3 regions of the Aliiglaciecola sp. LCG003 genome follow, and region 3 is predicted to be linked to each of the others. Evidence: predicted binding sites of a transcription regulator. Region 3 holds the regulator's gene; each other region holds the start of a gene.
What was found. Region 3 encodes LexA, which represses DNA repair genes until DNA is damaged. Its sites were predicted from a motif close to TACTGTATNNNNATACAGTA; they were not measured.

Region 1 (3,284 bases), 1.5 Mb from region 3:
TCAAGACCAATTGAAATCTGTTGAGAAAACCTTGCAAAGTTATCCGCCGTTGGTGTTTGCAGAGGAGACTCGTCAGTTGTTTAAACAATTAGGTGATGTTGCTGAAGGAAAAGGCTTTTTATTACAGGGCGGTGATTGTGCTGAATCATTTAATGAATTTAATGCGCCGAAAATCCGTGACACTTTCAAAGTCATCTTGCAGATGGCGATTGTTTTAACCTATGCAGGTAAGTGTCCGGTCACCAAAGTGGCCCGTATGGCGGGACAATATGCTAAACCACGCTCGGCGGATTTAGAAACCATTAACGGTGTGACCCTGCCGAGTTATCGTGGAGACATTATCAATAGCTTTGAGTTTACTGAGGAAGCTCGCCAACCTGATCCGAATAGAATGATCGAAGCTTACCATCGTGGCGCCTCTACCCTGAATTTATTGCGGGCATTTGCTCAAGGCGGCTTAGCTGACCTGCATCAGGTAAATCGTTGGAACATGAGTTTCCTCGAGAATAATCCTTTGAGAGAGCGTTATCAGGATATTGCTAATAGATTGCAAGACACTTTAGAGTTTATGGATGTGATTGGGATCAATCATGCTAATAATGCTACCTTGCATGAAACTCATTTATTTACTTCCCACGAAGCTTTATTGCTCAATTACGAGCAAGCTTTGACTCGCATCGATACATTAACCGGCAAACCTTATAATTGTTCGGCACACATGGTATGGATTGGCGAGCGGACTCGTCAACTCGATCATGCTCATGTTGAGTTTTTTAAAGGTATCCATAATCCTATCGGCGTGAAGATTGGACCCACAATGGAAGAGGACGAGTTAATTCGTCTTATCGATGCCTTGAATCCAGATAATCTAGCTGGTCGATTAACCTTTATCACCCGTATGGGTGCCGATAAGCTCGCACAGAATCTGCCTCGTTTACTGCGTAAAGTAAAATCCGAAGGGCGTAAAGTAGTGTGGAGCTCTGATCCAATGCATGGCAACACTAAGAAAGCGTCTAGCGGTTATAAAACGAGAAATTTCGATGATATCCTCAGCGAAATTCAACAGTTTTTTGCTGCTCATGAAGCAGAAGGGACACACCCTGGTGGTATTCATTTAGAAATGACGGGACAACATGTAACTGAATGCACAGGTGGGGCATATCAAATCAGTGATGATGACTTAGCCCAAGCCTATAAAACTCAATGTGACCCAAGATTGAATGCTGATCAGGTGCTAGAGATGGCGTTCTTAGTGGCTGATCACTTAAAGGCTAAAAAATAATCTAGTATTGCAAACCACTATATGGAAGTCAGCGAGGTGAGTGCTGGCTTCCATTTGAGTTACTCAACCTGAGTTTGCAGCAGGCACGCATTAGGCGCTGCGTTTATCCATTTCAACCACATCGGCTTTTTCTTCGTTTAGCACAGATTTAAGATCAGCGCCTTTGAGTAACTTACCTACCATGTCTTTATTTTTAGATAACAAAATCGTTAGCTCTTCAGAGATCTCTGGCGCTAACTTAATGCCTTTAGCATTGAAATAAGCACCAAGGTTATCGGCTACTTCCAACATTTTGTCATATTTGTCTGCAGCTTTTTTATCGGTGGTCACTAGTTTTTCTTCCCCGTTATGTTCAACAACGTATTTTACGATAATGGCCATGTGGATTTCCCTTATTGAGTAAGAAGTATAAATATAGATCATGCACTGTCTGTTTGTACAGTATTAATTGAAATAAATATACCTAGTAACGTCAATTTCACTTATTGTAACAAAGAGGAATCTATTTTTATGAAGCTATCACAGTGGTCAATTAACGCTTTTGCAGTCAGACTAGGCACACCATAAACCTCTGTCGAGCAGTTATGTTTAGCTTTGATATGGGCGAGCAGCATACTGAAGTCACCATCGCCGGAGCACAGAATTACCTTATTTAAATTGGCGCTGGCTTCCATTATGTCGATAGTGATCCCCACATCCCAATCACCTTTGGCAGAACCGTCCTGACGTTGAATGAATGGTTTGGTTTTAACCGCAAATCCAATGTGTCTAAGCGCATCTTGAAACTTAATTTGCGAGTCATTCTGTGGGGCGATAGCGTAGGCAATTGCGTTTGTGATAACGCCTTGTTGGCTGATGTTTTGCCATAATTTGCGGTAGTTAAACGAACCTTGGTAGGCATCTCTGCAGGTGTAGTAGATATTCTGAACATCTACAAATATTCCAATGTTTTGCATGCTGACGCCTTTTGTAACCGATATAAAGTCACCTATTTTAGGTAAAGTAGGTGACAAGGGATATCAGTTTAACTTTTACTGGCAAGATAATCTTCATAATTACCTTTAAAGTCGACCAGGCCGTTAGGGGTTAATTCAATTATTCTTGTCGCCAAAGAAGATACAAATTCTCTATCATGACTGACGAAAAATAATGTGCCTGGGTAATTTTCTAAAGCGAGGTTCAAGGATTCAATGGATTCCATATCCAAATGATTGGTGGGTTCATCCATCAGCAGAATATTGGGCTTTTGCAGCATCAATTTACCGAATAGCATACGGCCTTGTTCGCCACCTGATATAACTTTGACCGATTTATTAATTTCTTTTTGTGAGAATAATAAGCGACCCAAGGTACCGCGGATGACTTGCTCGTCATCGCCTTCCTGCGCCCATTGATACATCCATTCAATCAGCGACATATCTTGTTCAAATTCAGATGCATGATCTTGCGCATAATACCCAAGTTGAGAATTTTCAGACCATTTTATCTGACCTGTATCGGCTTCGAGATCGCCAAATAAACAACGTATTAAACTGGTTTTACCGGCACCATTGGGCCCAATAATAGCTACCCGTTCGCCCACTTCTACCATAAGGTCGAGTTTGCTAAATAAAGCGGTTTCAAAGGCTTTCGACAGTCCTTCTACTTCCAATGCCAGTCTGTGCAACTTTTTATCTTGCTCAAATCGGATGAATGGATTTTGACGGCTGGATGGTTTGACTTCTTCTATTTGAATTTTATCTATTTGTTTGGCTCTAGACGTTGCTTGTTTTGATTTTGATGCATTAGCAGAAAAACGACTGACAAATGTTTTTAATTCAGCAATTTGTGCTTTCTTTTTGGCATTTTCTGATAACAAGCGTTCTCTTGATTGGGTAGCAGCCGTCATGTATTCGTCGTAGTTGCCCGGGAAGACACGCAACTCACCATAATCCAAATCAGCCATATGGCTACAAACACTGTTCAGGAAATGACGATCGTGTGAAATGATTATCATCGTACA
Region 2 (3,284 bases), 1.5 Mb from region 3:
AAGTCCGTAAGCATACGGTAGGCCCGCTGGTATTCATTCGATGCCACTCGCTCACTGCCATACACTTTGAAATTGATATTAAACTCTCGGTAAGCCAGAACCGCATACCTGCGCTGTTGCAAAATATCAGAGGCATCATTGAAAAGGTCAAGATAAACATCAAAGGATGCCTGAGGTAGATAGTAAAGCGACTCTTTGGGTGCAAACCATTGTCGCCAAAAAGACTTTCTTGATTGGGTGCCTAACGCAGGCAGCGCGTCCACATCCTTGATAATTTTGCTGCAATGGGTACAACGACTTTCACGCACAATAACATTGCTCAATATCCCGCCATTACCGCCGTCGGAGTAAGTTTGTTGACCAAACATACTTAAACTGCGTAATACACGACGAAGGTAACGAGATTCACAGTGAGGGCAAGCAATAATATCTGGATCCGCAAAACTGGTCATACTCGTCCCCTTTCGTTCAAGGAATTATCGTTGGGTTGGCAAATCGGCTTTGGCAAGACAGCCATGATGAAGTCGGGTTGGCAAATCGGCTTTGGCAAGACAGCCATGATGAAGTCCATTTTCATGTTACGTTCTCCTAGTGCTTATGTGCGATGGTAATGACATGGTCGTCATCTGAGATAACCACAAACACATTGCGCTGAATTTGCATTAACAATCGTTTGAGTTTTTTTGTTAAGGTTTTCTGAGTGTGCTTGTCGAGTTCAAGCACATAGGTGTTGCCCTTCTGTTGGGTTTCCATTCCTAAAGCGTTTAGCAATACAACAAGGTCTGGAGAAATACCGCGCTGCTGACAACGCTTCTGAGCATGTTGAGAGATGGTCATGGTGGCTTCCTCTTGTTTAAACCGTGAAATAATAATATGTCGTCAATTACGACAGGTAAATCACTGTTCGGATAAACATGAGTAGTTTTCAGGCAGGAATGTGCATAAATCCAACAGGGGCGGATTGGCAAACAGGCCAACCCCCTTATTATTAAAGGGATTTACATTTTTAGAAATTTGACACATGTACATTAACCATACATATTTAATAAATTATTTTGCTGTTAATGAAGTTTTGTGTTGTTATTTATCACATTAAATGTAGCTATTGACGACACATATGAAACAAAAATCCCATTGGCCGTTTCGGTATGACTTATTGCAGCGCTATCGATTGATTGAGATAGTGGCGCTGTGGGAAGGTAAATTAAATGCAGGCCATCTTATCGATTACTTTGGGATCGGTAGACAACAAGCCTCGAAAGATATCACTGAATACCGACAAAGCATTGGCCCAGACAACCTTAGTTATAATTCATCCTTGAAAGGGTATGAGCCCACAGAACAATTTAGTCCGAAAGTGACCTTAGGTGACGCAGATGAATACTTACAGCTTATTCATCGCAACAGTGACTTGATGAATACTTTCGAAGACATGACCTTGGGCTTTAATTACACCCATAAAATACCCCTACCCACTTATCGAATACGACCGGAAGTGCTACGCCAGATTGTCAAAGCTTGTCGCAATAAAACCCGGTTAGAAGTTGATTATCGTTCGGTGAATACTCCTGATAAAGATGGTCGCATTATTGTGCCCCACTCTATTGTGCATTCAGGAATGCGCTGGCATGTGCGCGCCTTTTGTGAAAAGAACCAGGATTATCGTGATTTTGTACTCACCCGTTTTTATGGCACCCCTGAGCCTATGGGCACTAGCACACAAACCATTATCCAAGATGAGGCCTGGAACACGCAGGTAAATGTGTGTTTCACCCCAGACCAGCGCCTATCAGCAGAGCAACAAGCCATAGTTGCGAATGATTATGGTATGAGTGACAACCTACTTCTGATAAAAGTCCGTGGTGCGCTGGTGCAGTACTTGATGCAGATGATGCGTATCGACATGAATGTCATTGCTGCCGACCCCAGAGCACAACAAGTGGTGATCCAGAATATGGACGCGGTGAAGCAGTGGTTATTTAGATAGAAAAATTGCTGTCGTGTTTGACTGATAAGGAATAGACAACATGATTGACGAGCACCTTTTGCATGCTTATCGCACCGCGAAATATATGGTTGAATATGCCGGTGAACTACATCGGCTTCATGTGGGCGAAACCTCTGAAGTGGTAAACACAATTCTGCGTTTAAAAAACCTTAAAAGTGCCTATTTTATCACCCCTGAAAACCCTTTTAGTTGTATGCTTTCAGCACAGGAAAACGCACTGCGCCACCAACGATTTTGCGATGAACTAAAAAAGCATAAATACTTTTATTTATCCGGCTACGGCACTGATGAAGCTGAAAGCTGGGCGAAAGAATCTAGCTACTTAATTTTTACCGATGACGAGTCATCGATGCAGGATCTAGCCGCCCGTTTTGGTCAAAATGCTTTTTTGAAAGTCACTGAAGAATTGCCCACACAATTGTTTGTGCTTGATGCGCAGCGATACACCCAAGGTTAACTTGAAAAACGAGAAGTTCACTGCACAGCTAAATATAATAGTCTGGGGTTTTAGTCTACCCTGCTGCTATCTCTAGCAGTTGGCCTTCGATATCGTAGTAGCGAGTATCAAATCTATAACTAAAATGGATGGAACAAGGCAGTAGTATAAATTCACCGCCACAACCAGGGTTAAAACTTAGTGTAGACTAAGGCTGTTCATGGATGGCATCTCGGCTGAGTTATTTAATCCATCGATACCTTCGCAATTTACACTTGCGCAAATGAGGCATTTTCCATCACCACTGCGAGTGCTGATTAATTTTTACAAAAACGCGACCTTTATTGTTTTCACTCGTGTCCAGGACAAGATATTGCGAGTATAAAATATCTTTTTTTAGAATGATTTTGCGGATTAAAAATAGAATTTATTTGAGTTATAGCCCATCACACTGTTCAATTAAGCACTTTTAGCTTTTCGCTTATCTCGAACGTAAGTACCAGAGCCATTCTTTTGTTTAAGTTCAAATAAATCAATTGCGCCAAACAGAGCCCTTAATTTTTTGAAGCCGTAATTTCTTTGAGCGAATGATGCGTGGTTTGAGATATGTTTGCCTATAGTGCCTATATGGGCCCAGCCATCATCGTCTTCAGATGCCTATATCCCTTGGCGCAACAAATTCATCAGCCATTGCTTATTTATCAGATTAGAGAAGCAATGGCCCAGACTATATCGACTTGATGTAAATGAAAACTGCGCCGTTGGGCGAATTAGCTATCTTCAAATGCGGGAAATAGTTTGTCTAGCGTGATGGGAAAAGATCTCACTCGTACCCCAGTG
Region 3 (3,284 bases):
CTTCCAATAAGTAGTTTTCACCTTTAGCAAAGCGATTGCTAATTTGTTCCGGTTGAGTGGCTAATGATGAGTAAAATTCTACGTCATCATCCATATATTTATAATGCCACTTCCACTGTGAACCTGTGACTAACACCGTCACATCTGCTGCACTGGCATCTTCCATGGCGATTAAAGTTTTTGCAGCAGGAAAGGCCATCACCACGAGGATAACGAATGGAATGATGGTCCAAGCAATTTCTACTTTTACGCTCTCATGAAAATGAGCAGGCTTAGCACCCCGTGATTTGCGGTGAAAAAACATGCTGTAAAACATCACACCGAACACAAGTACGGCAATAACAACACATATGCCAAACATCAACATGTGCAAGTCATAGACTTCAGCACTGATGTCTGTCACACCCTGTCGTAGATTCAGCTGGTATTGGTCAGCAGTCGAATTCGTTTCTGCTGAGGTAGCAAACGCAATGATACTGGTCAGTAAGACCGATGCGCCGGACCATGTCTTTTTCACTCAACACCTCCTGGTGATTTAAGCCTTTTCCAAGGGAGTAACGCACAGATAATATCCGCCAAAAACTCTAACGTGGTAAATGACTTGATTTATTTTTGTTATGAATCTGTTAATTGACGTATAAGAATTACTCAATCAGCCAATGGAGTCTAGTGTTTTTTGTTGTTATTAGAAACAACTGATTGATTTTTATCCAAAATAGGCTAAATGAAGTATTTTAAGTGATATTCACCTGCCAACCTGCAAAATAATATGCTGTTAGAATCATTGTGATTATTTTTTTTTGCCTGATGACGGTTTGGGGCGGGAATTGAAGTACATAAAAAGTAGTAAGTTATTCGTTGCTAAAGAGGGGAGCGAAAAGCAGCTAGAAATAGCCAATGGCTTTCACCAGTGGCTAATTGTTTTATCAAATACCTGGAAATTAACGAAGTGGCTATTTACATCCAGTCAGCGTTACGGATCACACCAACAGCAATGCCTTCAATATTGAACGGCTGTGATGCCAAGTCAACTTTGATGGTATTGAAATCGTCATTTTCCGCATGCAATAGTACTTCTCGCCCCCGTTTTTCAAGACGCTTTACCGTTACATCTTCGTCGACACGAGCGACTACCACCTGGCCATTGTGCACATCGGTTGTTCTATGTACGGCTAATAAATCACCGTCTAAAATACCGATATCTTTCATACTCATACCACTGACGCGCAGCAGGAAGTCGGCACTGGGTTTAAATAAATTAGGATCAACCTTGTAGTGACATTCTACATGTTCTTCAGCCAAGATCGGCTCACCCGCAGCAACGCGACCAATTAAAGGTAGGCCTAACTCTTCAGGCACATCATCTAGCGGCACATTTAACTTTATGCCCCGTGAGGTACCCGGTAATATTTCGATCACACCTTTTCTAGCCAAGGCTTTTAGATGTTCTTCTGCAGCATTAGCGGATTTGAAGCCTAATTCCCGGGCAATTTCAGCACGAGTAGGGGGCATGCCAGTTTCAGACATAGTTGTCTTGATGAGCTGGAGTATTTCTGCTTGTCTTGGAGTTAGTGGACGCATAAACAGCCTGTTATTCTATACAGTTCAACTGGTAGTATATACAGTTAATCTCATAAAACAAATCTAGTTGCCGTTATTATTTTTCCCGGGCTTTATAGTGGAATGATTTTCTATCTTCTTCAGACAATACATGTTCAAGCATCTTGGGGTCACAAGCACCAATCTGTATGAAGTTTTGTCGACCTTGGCGCAACGACATATGATTTGGTCCCGAGTAATTATCTTGCGCATTCACGTCAACGCCATCATCCTCCCAAAAACAGATGGGGCATATCAGGTAGCTTGCTCTTTGTGACAAGGTAAAATAGTCGCAACAAGGGCATTGCTCAACAAGATTAGTATTTTTTTTTGGTTCATACCAGTCTAACTCGTTCATACGCCTTCCCCTAGCAACGCTTTGTTATGTACTCTAGTCTGTTAACTCGCACCGCGTAATCAGTGCAAGCTATAACGTTACAGTTTACTGGGCAACTCTAATATAGACACACTTTTTTCGCTATATTACGATTACGAATTAACAGCTGTTAAGGAATACTTGCATTAAAAGCAGGTTAAAATTGCAGAATACGATTTAACCAACGAAAAATAGCATTCAGTAAAGATTATTTCTATCGAAACAACTACTCACACTATTTCCCGATTGTTATTCAGAAGGTTACTTTGTTACCACCCAAACTGCATGAATGATACCCGGAACATAAAACAGTATACAAAGCAGCACATTGATTAATAAATCTTTCCCGAAACCACTTTTTAGCAAAACAGCGATAGGCGGTAGAAGAATAGCCAAAATAATTAATACCAGTTTATTCATTTCCTGAGTCTCCAATATTTATTCTTTGTCACTACAATGCCGTATTTGAATCTTGTCGTCTAGATTGATAGAAAATAATTAATGAAAATAGCAGTTCAATCCCGCTACCTATAAAAGCACCGACAACAAACTTAGCCCCGAATAGAATACATAAAACACCACAGAGCATCAGCAGACCACCCAAGAACCAATAAAGCTTAGTTGCATATAAAGTCTGAAACGGCAGATAACGTACACCAATTATCAGCAACATAATCGGATAAAACCACTCCACTTGAAGCTTTGCTACATAGAAAGCGATAAACAAGCCCACAAACAAAATAATGGTGCTTTCCAACGCGAGTTTTCCTAAGGGATTATCAGGCAGATGCGCTCCTGGGCGCTTGAGTGCTTTTGACAATAGTATTGCGATTGGATGAATCAACATGCCAGCAAAAAAAAGAGTGTACATACTTGCTTGGTTGGACGACAACAGCGCGACTAAGCCGGCTATCCCCCAAATTATGCCAGAGGCAAAAACCCCCATAGAACCGCCAAAATAGGCGAAGTTCATATTTCCCTGTGCTTGATTGAAGTTCATCATTACTCCTTGTTTTGCCATCTATAAAACACTGAATTAAGGGTAAAGGCTATGGCTTATTATGTGTTCCACTAACAGGACGTTTGTGTTTAATGCATGTGCTGATCTGCATCTGTTTTGTGAGTGGATGAGATTGTAATATTGTCCTTTCACGCCACCACGCCAAAAACCCGCCCCACAGCAGCAGTTAGCGCCATAGCAAGCGCCCCCCAAAATGTGACTCTTATGGCGCCAACAGATATAGCTGCGCCACCTGCTCGGGCTGCAAGAGCACCCAGTAATGCCAAAAATAATAATGAAGAGACAGCC

Region 1: a site for LexA is predicted at 1,707-1,726, ahead of QR722_RS11900 (YebG family protein). Genes of this name have one in related genera too.
Region 2: a site for LexA is predicted at 899-918, ahead of QR722_RS12105 (BrxR family helix-turn-helix transcriptional regulator). Genes of this name have one in related genera too.

The regions. Positions count from the first base shown of each region.
Region 1 covers NZ_CP128185.1:2,771,121-2,774,404, reverse strand. The annotation lists gene QR722_RS11905 (class II 3-deoxy-7-phosphoheptulonate synthase) at 1-1,282, shown strand, start outside; gene QR722_RS11900 (YebG family protein) at 1,373-1,663, opposite strand; gene QR722_RS11895 (NYN domain-containing protein) at 1,765-2,238, opposite strand; gene QR722_RS11890 (ABC-F family ATPase) at 2,307-3,284, opposite strand, start outside.
Region 2 covers NZ_CP128185.1:2,819,104-2,822,387, forward strand. The annotation lists gene QR722_RS12095 (hypothetical protein) at 1-452, opposite strand, end outside; gene QR722_RS12100 (hypothetical protein) at 589-837, opposite strand; gene QR722_RS12105 (BrxR family helix-turn-helix transcriptional regulator) at 1,118-1,987, shown strand; gene QR722_RS12110 (DUF3293 domain-containing protein) at 2,028-2,465, shown strand; partial or broken gene QR722_RS12115 (OST-HTH/LOTUS domain-containing protein) at 2,904-3,131, opposite strand; gene QR722_RS12120 (xanthine dehydrogenase family protein molybdopterin-binding subunit) at 3,215-3,284, opposite strand, start outside.
Region 3 covers NZ_CP128185.1:4,288,531-4,291,814, forward strand. The annotation lists gene coxB (cytochrome c oxidase subunit II) at 1-517, opposite strand, end outside; gene lexA (transcriptional repressor LexA) at 958-1,581, opposite strand; gene QR722_RS18770 (CPCC family cysteine-rich protein) at 1,658-1,957, opposite strand; gene QR722_RS18775 (YqaE/Pmp3 family membrane protein) at 2,237-2,395, opposite strand; gene QR722_RS18780 (DUF7010 family protein) at 2,427-2,996, opposite strand; gene QR722_RS18785 (VIT1/CCC1 transporter family protein) at 3,125-3,284, opposite strand, start outside.